DNA from 3 places in the Arthrobacter sp. GCM10027362 genome. Region 2 is predicted to be linked to each of the others. Evidence: riboswitches for the same ligand, from Rfam matches in the RefSeq annotation. Region 2 holds a riboswitch; each other region holds the start of a gene.
The links. A riboswitch is a leader RNA that binds a small molecule or an ion and turns the genes downstream of it on or off. The one in region 2 is predicted to bind cyclic di-AMP.
Positions count from the first base shown of each region.

Region 1 (2,700 bases), on a different contig from region 2:
AGTGTCCTGCCCTCGAACTCCAGCAGCGCCTTGGGCACCCCACCGAGCCGGGAGGACCGCCCGCCCGCGAGCACCACGGCGTCATGGGATCCGGCAACGCCGGCCTGCCCGGCCGGGGACCCGTTCATGCCGCGGAGCCGCTGTCAAGGAATTCGCTCCAGGCGGGGGCCGGGCGTTCCAACTCGCGGATGCGCCAGTGCGCCCCGCGCGGGGGCTTGGGCGTGAAACGGAGCTGCCAGCCCATCTGCGCCAGCGTGCGGTCCCCCTTGGCATTGTTGCAGCGCAGGCAGCAGGCGACCAGGTTCTCCCAGCTGTCCTCGCCGCCGCGGGACCGCGGGCGCACATGGTCCACGGTGCTGGCGGTCTTGCCGCAGTAGGCGCAGACATGGTTGTCCCGGCGCAGCACGCCCCGGCGGGTGACGGTGGTGTCCTGCCGGTACGGGACCTTGATGTAGCGGTTGAGCAGGATCACCGAGGGCCTGCCCAGGATGTCGTTCGGTCCGATGACGGGGTCCCCGTCCTCTGCAATGACGCTTGCCTTGCCGGCGAGCACGAGCAGCAGCGCCCGGCGGAAGGTGACCACCGCCAGCGGTTCATATCCAGCGTTCAGAACGAGTGTGCGCATCGCACATTCCTCTTCGTCTGCCCAGGCCCGGGGCCTGCGTGGATCGCACGTCCCGGCCGTGGCTGTTCGAACTGACAGAGCCAGAGTAAATCCACCCATGCCCGCGGCGCCAACATTTCATTCCCACAGGCAAATGTGTCGCACCTCTATTAACGGGCATGAACGGGGTCCATTAATAGAGGTGCGACGGGCGGAGGCGGGTCCGAAAACGGACAAGGACCCGCCGCCCCTTCCGAGGCAGCGGGTCCTTGCGGACGGATTTAGCGGGACGGCCGGATGAAGACCGGGCCGGAACCGATGTAGGCGTCGGCCAGCACGGTGGTGTAGCCGGTCCAGCCGCCGTGGACGGCCTGGCCGTTGCCCACGTAGATGGCGATGTGGGGAACACCCGCGCCGGCGTCGTCATAGTAGATCAGGTCGCCCGGCTGCGGGGTGGAAACCTGGGTGCCGTAGGCGAAGAACTGCGCGGGGGCCAGGTCGCCGACGGAAATGCCGACCTGGCGCAGGGCGTTCTCGACCATGGCGGTGCAGTCCTGGGAGACGCCGATCTGGCCGTAGGCCGCGGCCACGAGGGAGGCACCCAGACCGCTGGCGGCAGCCTCGGCCTTGGCGGCCGGCTTCTCCACCGACGCTGCCTGAACGTTTGACCCGACGCCGGCCTCGGGCTGGGCGGCCTGTTCGGTCGCGCCAACATTGGCATCAACAGTGGCATCAACAGTGGTCTCGGCTGCGACCTCGACAACAGGCTCGGGGGCAGGGGTGGAGGTCACGCCCGCGCGCTCGAACTTGAGCTTGACGTTGGAGGCCTTGACGGTCTCGACCTGGATCCGGGTGGGGGCGGAGGATCCGGCCTGCACGGCCTTATGCTCGCCGCCGGCCTGTGCGGGAGCACCGACGGTCAGGACCAGCCCGGTAGCGGCGGCAATGACGGCGGCCTGGCGGCCAACGGATCCGGCGCTGGAGGAGACAGCCTTGGACATTGTCTCCAGCGGGTTGGTGTGGACAGGAGCCGCCCGATGGCGGCCCGCGGTGGTGCTCTTGGACACGGCTGATTACCTCTCCCCATGCCTACGAGGTGAGCTGTCGGGTTCGGATGGGAGTCACCCGGCCGCCGGACGCCTTCGCAATAAACCGAAGGTCCTGGCGACTTAACCCCTAGGGCTTCCGGGAAGCCCGCTAAGTGGGTCCCCCGCCTCTGCCGTGCGTTGGTTGCGAACGGACTTCGGATGGCGGCAGAGCTCGGCAATCCACCCGAAGGTGCCAGGCCCATCTCGGCCTGGCACGAGTTAGACGGTATACGATTTCTTCCAGCAAGTCACATTCCGATCACGGATCGGCGTGTCTTTGGTAACGAAGGTCACAGCCAGGACTTGGGGTCGACCATCTTGCCGTCGACGACGACCTCGAAATGCAGGTGGCAGCCGGTCGAATTGCCGGTGGTGCCGCTTTCGGCAATCAGGTCCCCGCGGGAGACCTTGGCGCCCTGCCGGGTGCTGATGCTCGTCAGATGGTTGTAGGTGGTCTCCAGGCCGTTGCCGTGGTCGATCACCACGCGGTTGCCGTACATGTCGACCCAGCCGGCGGATTTAATCGTTCCACCGGCGGCGGCATGCACGGGCGTGCCGCAGGGCACCCCATAGTCCTGGCCGGTATGCATCTCGCCGGCAGCGCCGGTGACCGGATTGATTCGCATGCCGAAGGGGGAGGTCATTTTCATGGCATCCATGGGCTGGGCCAGCGTGCCCTTGCTGCTGGTCGCCTCGACCTCGCCGCCGGAAGCCACCATGATCTGCTCGAGTTTGGCGTCCGCGTCGATATCGCTGGAAAGTCCGGAACGCTGGTAGTCCACCTTGACCTCCGCCGCGGCGGTGACCGCCGGGGACGAGGATCCCGGGACACCGGAGGCGCCCGCCGTCGTGGGCAGGGCCACGGTCAGCGCCATGCCGGAGACGGCTGCCACCAGGGCCGCCTTGTGGCCCAGCTCCCGGGCGGCCATTGCCAACGGGGAACGGGCCGGCTCGGCTGCACGACGGCGCCCCGCCTGTCCCGTACGCGGCCGCGCCTTAGCTGCCGGG
Region 1 is NZ_JBHTML010000183.1:96-2,795, forward strand. It holds partial or broken gene ACFQ36_RS18735 (molybdenum cofactor guanylyltransferase) at 1-128, opposite strand, end outside; gene ACFQ36_RS18740 (HNH endonuclease) at 125-625, opposite strand; gene ACFQ36_RS18745 (C40 family peptidase) at 886-1,671, opposite strand; cyclic di-AMP (ydaO/yuaA leader) riboswitch at 1,677-1,846, opposite strand; gene ACFQ36_RS18750 (M23 family metallopeptidase) at 1,983-2,585, opposite strand.
Region 1: linked by a shared signal. The riboswitch ahead of ACFQ36_RS18745 (C40 family peptidase) and the one ahead of ACFQ36_RS07650 (M23 family metallopeptidase) in region 2 are both predicted to bind cyclic di-AMP.

Region 2 (5,205 bases):
GGTTCCTGCAGATCACCGCGGAACACCGCGCCCAGGACCGGCCGGTGCGCTGGGGAGACAGCCGGTACACCGCCTGCGGCCGCTGCGACTACTGTGCCGAACAGGTCCGCGAGCACCGGGACCTGCTGCTGGTAGCCAAAATGAATGCCTCCCGCCGGCGGAAGCTGATCGCGGCCGGGATCAGCACGATTGACGAACTGGCCGCCATGGAACTGCCCGCCGGCGGGGCCGCGGACAGCGCGCTGGCCGGGCTGCGGGACCAGGCCCGGATGCAGACCGGCCTGCAGCGCCCTGACGGTACGGCCAGCTTCACGGACCGGCACGGTGGACTCCGCACCGCCGGTTACCGGGTCCTGCCGTCCAACACGCTGGCCGAGCTTCCGCAGCCCGATCCCGGGGATATTTTCCTCGACTTCGAGTCGGATCCGCTCTGGCAGGACGGGGCCGGAGGATGGGGGCTGGAATACCTGTGCGGCGTGGTCGAGAACCCGTCCCACCCGCACGGCCATCCGCCGTTCAGGGCATTCTGGGCCCACAGCCGCGAAGAGGAAGCCCGCGCCCTCGCCGGCTTCCTGGACTATGTGGCCGAACGCCGCAGGCGCTTCCCGCACCTGCGCATCTACCACTATGCAAATTACGAGCAGGCCGCCCTGCGGCGGCTGTCCCGGCAGCACGGCATCGGCGAGGAGGCCGTGGACGCGCTGCTGGACGGGGGGATCCTGGTGGACCTCTACGACACGGTCCGGCGCAGCCTGCTGATCTCGGAGAGCTCCTACAGCATCAAGAAGCTCGAGCCGCTGTACATGGGCACGAGCCTGCGGACCGGGGACGTGACCGACGCCGGCGCCTCCGTGGTTGCCTATGCCCGGTACTGCCAGGCGCGGGACGCGGGCCGTTTGGACGAGGCAGCCCGGATCCTCGCCGGCATCAGCGACTACAACGAGTATGACTGCCGCTCCACCCGCGAACTGCGCAACTGGCTGCTCCGGCTGGCCGCGCGGCCGGCCGGATGATGTTGCGGGAACCTTTGGCAACGGCGGCTCCCCATTTTTCTACGAATTGTAGAAAAATGGTTCCATGATGTTCAACCATGATGACCCAATCCTTGAGCTCACGGACGAACAGTCCTGGAAGCTGCTGGCGAATACCAAACATGGCCGCATCGTCCTGTCCGCAGCCGGCGAAACGGACATCTTCCCAATCAACTACCTCGTGCACGACGGGGTGCTGCTGATGCGCAGCGCGCCCGGCACCAAGCTGGCCGAGGTAACCATCAATGACAAGGTTGTCTTCGAGACGGACGGCATCACCAGCGACGAGGCCTGGAGCGTGGTCGTCAAGGGCACCGCCCGCGTGCTGCAGTCCGGCGAGGAGATCGCCAGGGCGGAATCGTTCGGACTCAAGACCTGGGTCCCGACGCTGAAGGACTTCTATATCGAGGTGAAGCCGGAGCGGATCAGCGGCCGGCACTTCAACCTCGGCGAGCAGCCCGAGCGCATGTAGCCCCGGCGGCACGGCAGGGCCCGCCGGCTCCGCTAATGCCCGACCTGCGCCAGGATCTCCTCGAAGCTCAGCGACTCAATACCCCCGCGCCCCTGCTCGACGGCCGGAGCCTGTTCGACCAGGGCAACAAGTTCGCCGGCGGCGCGGTCCGACCGCCCCACCAAGGCGGTGCCGCCGTCTCCGGCACCCCAGTCCTCCGGAGCCGCGAACACCACTGTCTGCACGGTCCGTGCCCGCAGGTAGCTGAACAGCGGCCGGATGGCGTAGTCCAAGGCCAGCGAATGCCTGGCCGATCCGCCCGTGGCACCGAGCAGCACGGGCTTGCCGGCCAGGGACTCCTTGCCGATGACATCAAAAAAAGACTTGAACAGCCCGCTGTAGGAGGCACTGAAGACCGGCGTGACGGCAATCAGCGCGTCGGCGGCGGTCACGGCGTCGATCATCTCCTGCAGCCTCGGGGCGGCATAGCCGGTGACCATGTTGTTGGCAATGTCCACCGCATACTCGCGCAGCTCGAAGGTCTGCACCTGCGCCGCAACGCCCGCGGCCTCGAACTTGCCGGCGGCGGACTTGGCCAACTGGTCGGCCAGCAGGCGGCTCGACGAGGGCACGCCCAGGCCTGCGGACAGGACAACGATCTTGCGATCCGACACCATAAACTCCTCAACTGTTCGGCACTCGGCAATTTCCACTGCCAGTTTCATGCAAATGCATCCATACCGGAAAACCTTATCCCCTCCAGGTTTATTCCGAAGCGGACTTATCCACAGGCCCCGCCGGCCCCCTGGCCCGAGCGAAGTGCCGGGGTTTAGCGTGGGTCCTGTCAGCCCGCTTGCACCACCGGCACATTCAGCTCAGGAGCAATCATGGACCCACCCACTCTCACCGATGCCCGCACCATCATTGCCGCCGCACGGTTTGGCAGCATCGACTTTTCCATTAATACGTAACAAGGCCTTCACCTTGCGTGCCTTCGACATCCAGACCAAGGACCTGGGCGCCAATGCCCAACCGGGCAACCAGTCCCACGGCATCCATGCAGCAACCGCGGCCGGATCGTGATCTTCGCCGGCGGCATTCCGATCGGCCGCAACGGCACGGTGGCTGGGACCATCGGCGGCAGCGGCGAGAGGACCAGGCCACCGCGGAAGCCGGCGCCGCGGCACTCTGACACCCGGCAGTCCCGGGCAGCACATGAAGTTGGGGGAAGATTCATGACCGACCTTGGGCGCATCTACCGGTTGCGGCTGGGCCTGCGCTGGCTTGCCGTTCTGGCAGCGACCTGGCTGGGAGCCAGCCTGCTGACGGCAACGGCAACCGGCGGGTCCGGAGCGCCACCATACCCGCCAGCCAATATCGTTCCGCCTGCGCTGCTGCTGGCCGGCCTGGGCCTGGCCACCCTTAGGCAAAACTCGCAGGACAGGCGGCGCAGGGATCCGCGGCGGCACTTCAGCAAGGAACAGTGCCGCGAAGGACTGGACCGCGCCGGCGGCAGCTGCGAACTGGAGGCCGGACGCGGGCGCCGGTGCCCCCGGGCTGCCACGCGCGGCCTCCATTTCCATCCCTGGTCCGGCGGTGGATCCACCACCATGGAAAACTTTGTGGCCGCCTGCAGCCGCTGCAAACGGCTCCGAAAGCCGGGCTTTCCCTCCCCCGGGATGCAGGAGCGGCTCCAGCACCGCCGCCGGGCTTATTTCCCGGCTGGAACGCCGGTGACAGCCGGCGAGCGCAATCCGGTTTCCGGCCGGAGCCCCGCCTGGCTGGCTGGCTGAGCCGGATTAGTGACCAAAGACACCCATTCCAAATTTGTAACGATTCGTGTCGTTTCGGTAAATTTGCTTGCAATGACACCCCATGGCGGGTATCAGCCTGGTCCGTCCGCCGAACCCTGTCAACGTACCAGCCCAAAGAACACACGGACAGGGGTGGAGGAACCACCGTCGGCGTCATTGGCGCCTTGGGGTGAAGCCCGTCAGCGCGGATGCGGCCTGCTCGCCGCCTGCTGACTTGGCCGAGACGAACTCTCTCTCGAATCCGACAGCTAACTTCGCAGGCGTGTAGAGAGGATCCCCCCTTGATCAGGCATTCGTCTGCCCGCGGGCGCCACCGCGCCCACAAGGCTCCTTCGCCGATGAGGCGGTTGGGCAACTTCGCCGGACTGGCCGCAGCCGCGGCCGGCATGATTGCAGCCGCCGCGCTCCCCCCGGCCACGGCCCAGGGGCAGCACCAGGTCTCGGGCCTGCCCGGGGCCCGGGCCGCCGCCATGACCCCGGTTGATGTCAGCGTCCCGGCGGAGCAGAAGCTGGCTTTCGACCGTTCTTCCGTCGCCAGCAAGGCTGCTGCCGCCAAACCGGCCAGCGGCGCCCGCCTGGCGGCACCCGTGAAGAAAATGAACACCAGTTCCGGATTCGGCCATCGGATCAACCCGGTCACGGGCGCTCCCGGTGAATTCCACAACGGCCTGGACTTCGCCCATCCCTGCGGTACGCCGGTCACGGCGGCCAAGGCCGGAAAGGTAGTCGAGGCGTCCTCGAGCCCCTATGGATACGGCAACCGCATTGTGGTCGACCACGGCAGCGGTGTAAAGACCACCTACAACCATCTCCAGGCCATTGGCGTGCGTCAGGGACAGCAGGTGGCCCAGGGCCAGAAGATCGCCGATCTGGGCACCACCGGCAACTCCACCGGCTGCCACCTGCATTTCGAGGTCATGCTCAAGGGCAAGGCAGTCGACCCGAAGGGCTGGCTCTAAGACCTGGCCCGGCGCCCGCCGCGGCGGATCCCCGCATCCCGCCCCAAGGGCGGCCTCTCTGGCCGCGTCATCCGATCCGGGCTAGCGTGAAATGCGCCGCAGTTGGCCGAGCCATCGCCCATGCTCCGCACAGGGCCGGGGAGGATCCGCCCATGAGCGGAAACAGGGCCGTTGCCGACAAGGAACCCGGGACCGGGGAGGCCATCGACACCGGCTACCCGACCTTCGAACTCAGGGACGGCCCCGGAGTCAGCCCCGCCAACGTCGGGCGCAGGGTCCCGCACGGGGCCATCCCGCGGACGGTGGCGACGAACATCTGCGGCTCGGACCGGCACATGGTGCGCGGCCGCACCACCGCCCCGGCGGATTTGGTCCTGGGGCATGAGATCACCGGCGAGGTGGTCGGGACCGGCCCGGACGTGGAGTTCGCCAAGGCCGGCGCCATCCCGCTCGAGGACGCCCCGCGCGGCTACGCCGAGTTCGACGCCGGCGCCGCGGCCAAGTACGTGCTCGAGCCGCACGACTACGTGAGGGCCTAACCGGGATCGGGGTAGGGCGGTTGACGCGTCGGTGCCGCCTCACCGACAATCCGGGCGCCGACGACCTTGCCCCTGAGATCCACCACCTCAAGCGGAGCCGCCTCCGGCTCCGTGGCCGGCCGCCGGCCGCCGAGGACCCGCTCCACCGCCGGACGGATCCGCTGTGCGTAGGCAGCGTTGCATTGCTCCTCGGATTCCCACACGTCGATATAGCGCAGTCCGCCGCTGTCCTTGCGCATGCACAGGTGCAGGATGAGTCCGTCGAAGGGCTCCGTCCCCATGGCTTCCACGACCCGCCGGTAGGTGTCGTCGTCCACGGGCAGGTCCTGGCTGAACGCAAAAACCATCGTTCCCGCCTCCTCCAGCATGATTGGCTTCGGTTCCGGATGGGTACCTTCTACAGAGGACCTG
Region 2 is NZ_JBHTML010000034.1:11,337-16,541, reverse strand. It holds gene ACFQ36_RS07665 (TM0106 family RecB-like putative nuclease) at 1-1,013, shown strand, start outside; gene ACFQ36_RS07660 (pyridoxamine 5'-phosphate oxidase family protein) at 1,078-1,503, shown strand; gene ACFQ36_RS07655 (FMN reductase) at 1,536-2,207, opposite strand; cyclic di-AMP (ydaO/yuaA leader) riboswitch at 3,373-3,573, shown strand; gene ACFQ36_RS07650 (M23 family metallopeptidase) at 3,635-4,255, shown strand; partial or broken gene ACFQ36_RS07645 (alcohol dehydrogenase catalytic domain-containing protein) at 4,408-4,701, shown strand; gene ACFQ36_RS07640 (hypothetical protein) at 4,791-5,141, opposite strand.

Region 3 (5,205 bases), on a different contig from region 2:
CCTCGACAGCCACCGCCCAGCGGGCCAGTTCGAGGATTTCACGGTCCTCGAGCACGAAGGAGCGCTGTTCCCGCCGCGTGGTGGCCACCAGCCGGGTTCGGGCGCCGCCGCCCCTGCCGTAGACCATCTTCTGCGCCTTCGTCCCGAGGGTCTTCTCGATGATCGGGACACAACCGGGCACCCCCAGCAGCGGCTTGAACACCTGGTACTGGTCCGGTTCGACGATGCCCTGGACCACCGTCTCGCCCAGGCCCCACGCGGCGCTGATGAGCGCGGCCCGCGGAAAGCCGGTCTCGGTATCGATGGAGAACATCACGCCGGAGCCGCCCAGATCCGAGCGCACCATCCGCTGGATGCCGATGGACAGCGCCACGTCCAGGTGCCCGAATCCCTTCATCTCCCGGTAGCTGATCGCCCGGTCGGTGAACAGGGAGGCGTAGCAGCGCAGGCAGGCCTGCAGCAGCGCCCACTCGCCCGAGACATTCAGGAACGTCTCCTGCTGGCCGGCGAAACTGGCATCGGGCAGGTCCTCCGCCGTGGCACTGCTGCGCACGGCAACCGCGAGCCGCTCCTGTCCGGCCTCCGCCGAGAGCCTGCGGTAGGCCTCCCGGACCGCCTCCGCCATGTCCTCGGGGAACTTGCCCTCCAGGAACAGGGCCCGGACCGCTTCACCGGTGGCGTGCAGCGAGGCTTCGCCCGACCGGTAGCGCTCGAGCAGCCGGCCGATGAGCGGCTCGATCCCGTTGGTGTCGAGGAATGCCCGGTAGGCAGACGCCGTCGTCGCGAAGCCCTCGGGCACACGCACCCCGCTGTCCGCCAGCGCCCCGGTCAGTTCGCCCAGCGAAGCGTTCTTGCCGCCCACCTGGGCCAGATCGGCCAGGCCGGTCCCGCTGAACCACAGTACGTGCGGCTGATCCATGGTTGCCTCCCCGCATCGGTCCGGACGGCAGCCGGACCCGGCCGTGTTCAGTCGTAGGCCTGCAGCAGCCGGTCGCAGGCCCGCTCGCACCGGGCGCAGGCCTGCGCCGCCATGGCGCAGTGCTCGTATGCATCATGTGGGGCGCACACTTCACGGCATTCGGCGCAGGCCGCACGGCAGGCCTCGACCAGCGAACGGACGCTGCGGGTGGCCGGGGTGCCCAGGCGCGAGAGCACCCGGGCCGTGGCCAGGCAGATATCGGCGCAACTCTGCTCGGCACGCATGCCCTGGCGGAAGATCTCGATCCCGGTTTCCTCCAGGCACGCATCCGCACCGGAGATGCAGGCCTGGGCACAGTCCAGGCAGGCCTCGATGCAGGCGGCCTCTGCCATCCGGTTGCCCACCGGAGTGTCCGGTGCCGCCGGATGTGCCAGCAGCGAACGCTCGGCGTTGGTCATCTCAATTCTCCCTCCGGCCGCGCCGTCCGGGCGTGTACCACCCGTCAGGATCAAGTCTCGCGCTTCGTCCGGTCCCGGTACAGGGGCCCGTGCCGGAATCCTCCGGCGTCCCGTGACATCCCGGCCGGGCCCGGCTATAAATGCCGGTAAAGCCCCAATCCCGCAGGAAAGGGCACCGATGAGCGACCCACCCCAGGCAAGGAACCGGATCGTGGTCGGCGTGGACGGCTCCGAAGGCTCCGTGGCGGCCCTGCGTGCGGCCCGGGACCTGGCCCGGCTCAAGGGCTGCAGCCTCGAGGCGGTCACGGCGTGGCACTATCCGGTCGTCGTATCCGATTTCCCTGCCATCCAGTGGAATCCCGAGGATGACGCCGCGGCGATCCTTGCCGAGGCCGTGCACGAGGCCTTCGGTGCGGACGTCCCGCCGGGCCTGCGGCAAACCATCGCCGAAGGACAACCGGCCCGCGTACTGGCCGAGGCCAGCCGCGATGCGGACATGCTGGTGGTCGGCAGCCGCGGGCGCGGCGGCTTTGCCGGCCTGCTGCTCGGCTCCGTGAGCTCGACGGTGGCCGCCCATGCCCGCTGCCCGGTGCTCATCGTCCACGGCGGGGAACGCGGCGGCTGAACGCCGGGGACCGGGCAGGCTAGGGTTTGCTCGCTGCCGGCAGGTAAATGGTGCCCTTCTGGAACGTCTGCATGCAGCCGTTGGCGCTGCACATCATCTCCGACGTCGGGTAGCCGTAGCGGCCGCCTTCCCGCCCGGCTGCGGCGAACTTCCGGCCGATTCCGTGGGACATGTGCACCGCGTGGGCACCCGTGGCGGCGGACCAGTAGATCTCCACCTGCCCGCCGGCCGGGCCGCGCGCGGCATCCTGCGCAGCGTCCTGCGCAGCATCCTGCGTCCTGTAGCTGCGCCGGCAGCCGCCGTCGGCCAGTTCGCACTCATAGCCGCCGGCAGGATCCAGCTCCAGTGACGCAGCCCTGGCGTCCAAGGCCCGGGCGCCGGCCTCATTGAAGTTGAAGGTAATGGTGCCGTGCTGGAAACCCTGCCGACAGCCGCTGCCGGCAGAGCAGACCATGTCCGAGACCGGATAGCCGTAGCGGCCCCGCTCGTAGGTAGCCGCCGCGAACATCCTGCCGATGTCGTGGTCCAGGTCCACGGCCTGCGCACCGGTGTCCGCCGACCAGTAGATGGCAAAGTGCCGGCCTCCGGAGGAGATGTAGCCGCGCACGCACCCGTCCCCGAGCAGCGTGCAGTTGTAGCCGTCCGTGGGGGCCAGTTGCAGCCGTGCCGCCTTGGCGGCCAGTGCCTTGCGGCCGGCAGCGATGTACGCCTGGTCGATCTGCCCATGCTCGAAGGTCTGCACGCAGCCGAGGCGTTCCACCCCGCATTCCAGGTCGGAGGTCGGGTACCCGTACGCGCCGCGCTCGTACCCGGCGGCAATGAACTTCCAGCCGACCGGATGGCTCAACTCCACGGCATGCGCGCCGGTCCGGGCCGTCCAGTACACCGCGATGGTCCGGTCCGCCGATGCCCGGTAGCTGCGCACGCAGCCGCCATCGGGCAAATCGCAGTTATAGCCGTTGAGCGGGCTGAGTTTGAGCTCTTCGGCCTTCCGCTCCAGCGCCGCCTTGCCGGCGGTTTCGGATCCGGCCCCGGCCGCCCCCCGGATGATCCCGAACGACGCGGGCGGGGATGCCGGCGCACCGGCTTCGGCCCGCGGGGCGCAGGCCAGCAGCCCCAGCGACGTCAGCACCGCCAGGGCCAGCCGGGCGGCACGTCGCCGCGGCGGCGTCGAACCGTGCATGGCTGCCCCTCACCGTGCGTCGTGGCGCGCCACCGGCGAGGAAGCGCGCAAACTCCTTGTTGCCCGGCACTATCGGCACCGGCGGCGGTTTGTTAAGCGGTTCACTGAAATTTACCGTCGGCGGGCATGCCGTCAGGATATGCCGGTGAACTATCCGGTTTGCGGCAATGCCGTCCTGCCGCACACCGCCCAGGGTCCGGCGGCGGGCTTCTCCCGCTCCGGCAGCCGGCCTGTGCGGCCAAACTCCGCGCTGCCCGCCATCCCGGATGCGGAGCATTCCATGATCGAAGCCCCGGAGGACGAGTGCGGGGAACCTGCCGATCAGCAGATCCCGAGCCGCCCCTGCGCCTGTGGACGACGACGGCCCAAACCACGTTCACAGAGGCGGCGGTGAGGGAAATCACAGGGTGCCGTTTCGCCCTCGCGGAAGAGTTCGGAATCGAACGCCTCGGCGGGGCGTAAAGCTACTGGTCACCCGGCGGTTTGTCCAGCCTCGGTGGCGGAATCGGCTTCATTCGGAAGATAACAATTCTGTAACCGAAACGGCCGGTTTAAGCGCCCGGACCGTTATCGAAATGTGACTGTCACGTAATCCGTATGTAGTGTGGTCTGCGCGCCGAGCCCCCACGGAACGGCGTACTCGGATGGACTTGCCTAACTCTGCCACCATCCCGAGGCCGTTCGTACATGGCAGAGGCGGGGGAACCATTTCCCGGACTTCTTCAGCGGAAGTCCTTGGGGTGAAGCCGCGCGACGGACCACGGTCCGTGGCAGCGCGGCCGGGTGGCTCCCATCCGAACCCGACAGCTAACCTCGCAGGCATTGGGAGAGGTAATTCCTTTGTTCAAGAGCAATCGTGCGCGCCATCGTGCCACCAAGACCACCCCGTTCCAGACCGTCGGCCGCGGTGCCGCCGTCATCACCGCCGCTTCCGGCCTGATCCTCACCGCCGGCCTGCCTGCCCAAGCCTATGCCGGCTCCATCGAGAGCGACTCCTACACGGCTCCGGCTTCCCAGACCGAAGCCACCGTGGCCCCCGCCTCGACCAGCACCCAGACCCACACGGTGCTCCCGGGCGACACCCTCGGCAAGATCGCCGCCCAGTACGGCGTCGACCTGGACGACGTCTTTGCCGCCAACGGCCTGGACGCCAGCTCGATCATCTACCCGGGCGACGTCATCAAGCTCTCCGGCAGCGCCCAGGCTGCCAAGCCGGCCGCCGCCAGCGGCTTCACCGTAAGCACCGCCAGCGTCAACATCAAGCCGGCCACCGCCGCCGGCTCCGGCATCGTCGGACTGGCCAAGTCCATGGTTGGCACCCCTTATGTCTGGGGCGGCACCTCCACCTCGGGCTGGGACTGCTCCGGCTTCGTGCAGTGGGTCTACGCCCAGCACGGCATCAACCTGCCCCGCGTCACCACCGACCAGGCCGCGGCCCTGAAGCCGACCAGCAACCCGCAGCCGGGCGACCTGGTCCTGCAGAACGGCGGCTCCCACATCGGTATCTACCTCGGCGGCGGCCAGATGGTCAGCGCCCTGAACCCCAACGAGGGCACGAAGATCCATCCGGTGAGCTGGATGCCGGTTTCGGGCTACTACACCGCCCGGTAGTTCGCCCCTCCGGCACCATGCACCGGGAGGGCAGGGATTTCCCTGCCCTCCCGGTCTTGTTTAAGCCCCGAATGCCGGCGGCCGGGACCGCGGCCGGCCGACGCCGCGGCAGTCCGGATTGCCAGCCAATTCACAGGCCCGGTGCAGCCCGGGGCCAAGGGCCGGGTGCAACGATTAAACCATGAGCGGTGGACCTGGCTGGCTGCGGGATCCGGCGAACCTGCCGTGGATAGTCCTGGGGCTGGTCATTGCCCTGATTGTGATTGCCGCGGGCATCTATGTGTGGATTACCCGTGTCCAGCCGGCAGTGAACCGTGTCCTGGACCAGCTGCTGTCCGGGCCGTTCCCGTAGTCCCGGCTCCTTCGGCGCCTGGATGGAGTCCGGACCGCAACCTGCGCAGCATTCCGG
Region 3 is NZ_JBHTML010000124.1:1,874-7,078, reverse strand. It holds gene ppsA (phosphoenolpyruvate synthase) at 1-919, opposite strand, end outside; gene ACFQ36_RS15730 (four-helix bundle copper-binding protein) at 967-1,377, opposite strand; gene ACFQ36_RS15725 (universal stress protein) at 1,556-2,002, shown strand; gene ACFQ36_RS15720 (LGFP repeat-containing protein) at 2,022-3,185, opposite strand; cyclic di-AMP (ydaO/yuaA leader) riboswitch at 3,827-4,021, shown strand; gene ACFQ36_RS15715 (C40 family peptidase) at 4,026-4,796, shown strand; gene ACFQ36_RS15710 (hypothetical protein) at 4,978-5,148, shown strand.
Region 3: linked by a shared signal. The riboswitch ahead of ACFQ36_RS15715 (C40 family peptidase) and the one ahead of ACFQ36_RS07650 (M23 family metallopeptidase) in region 2 are both predicted to bind cyclic di-AMP.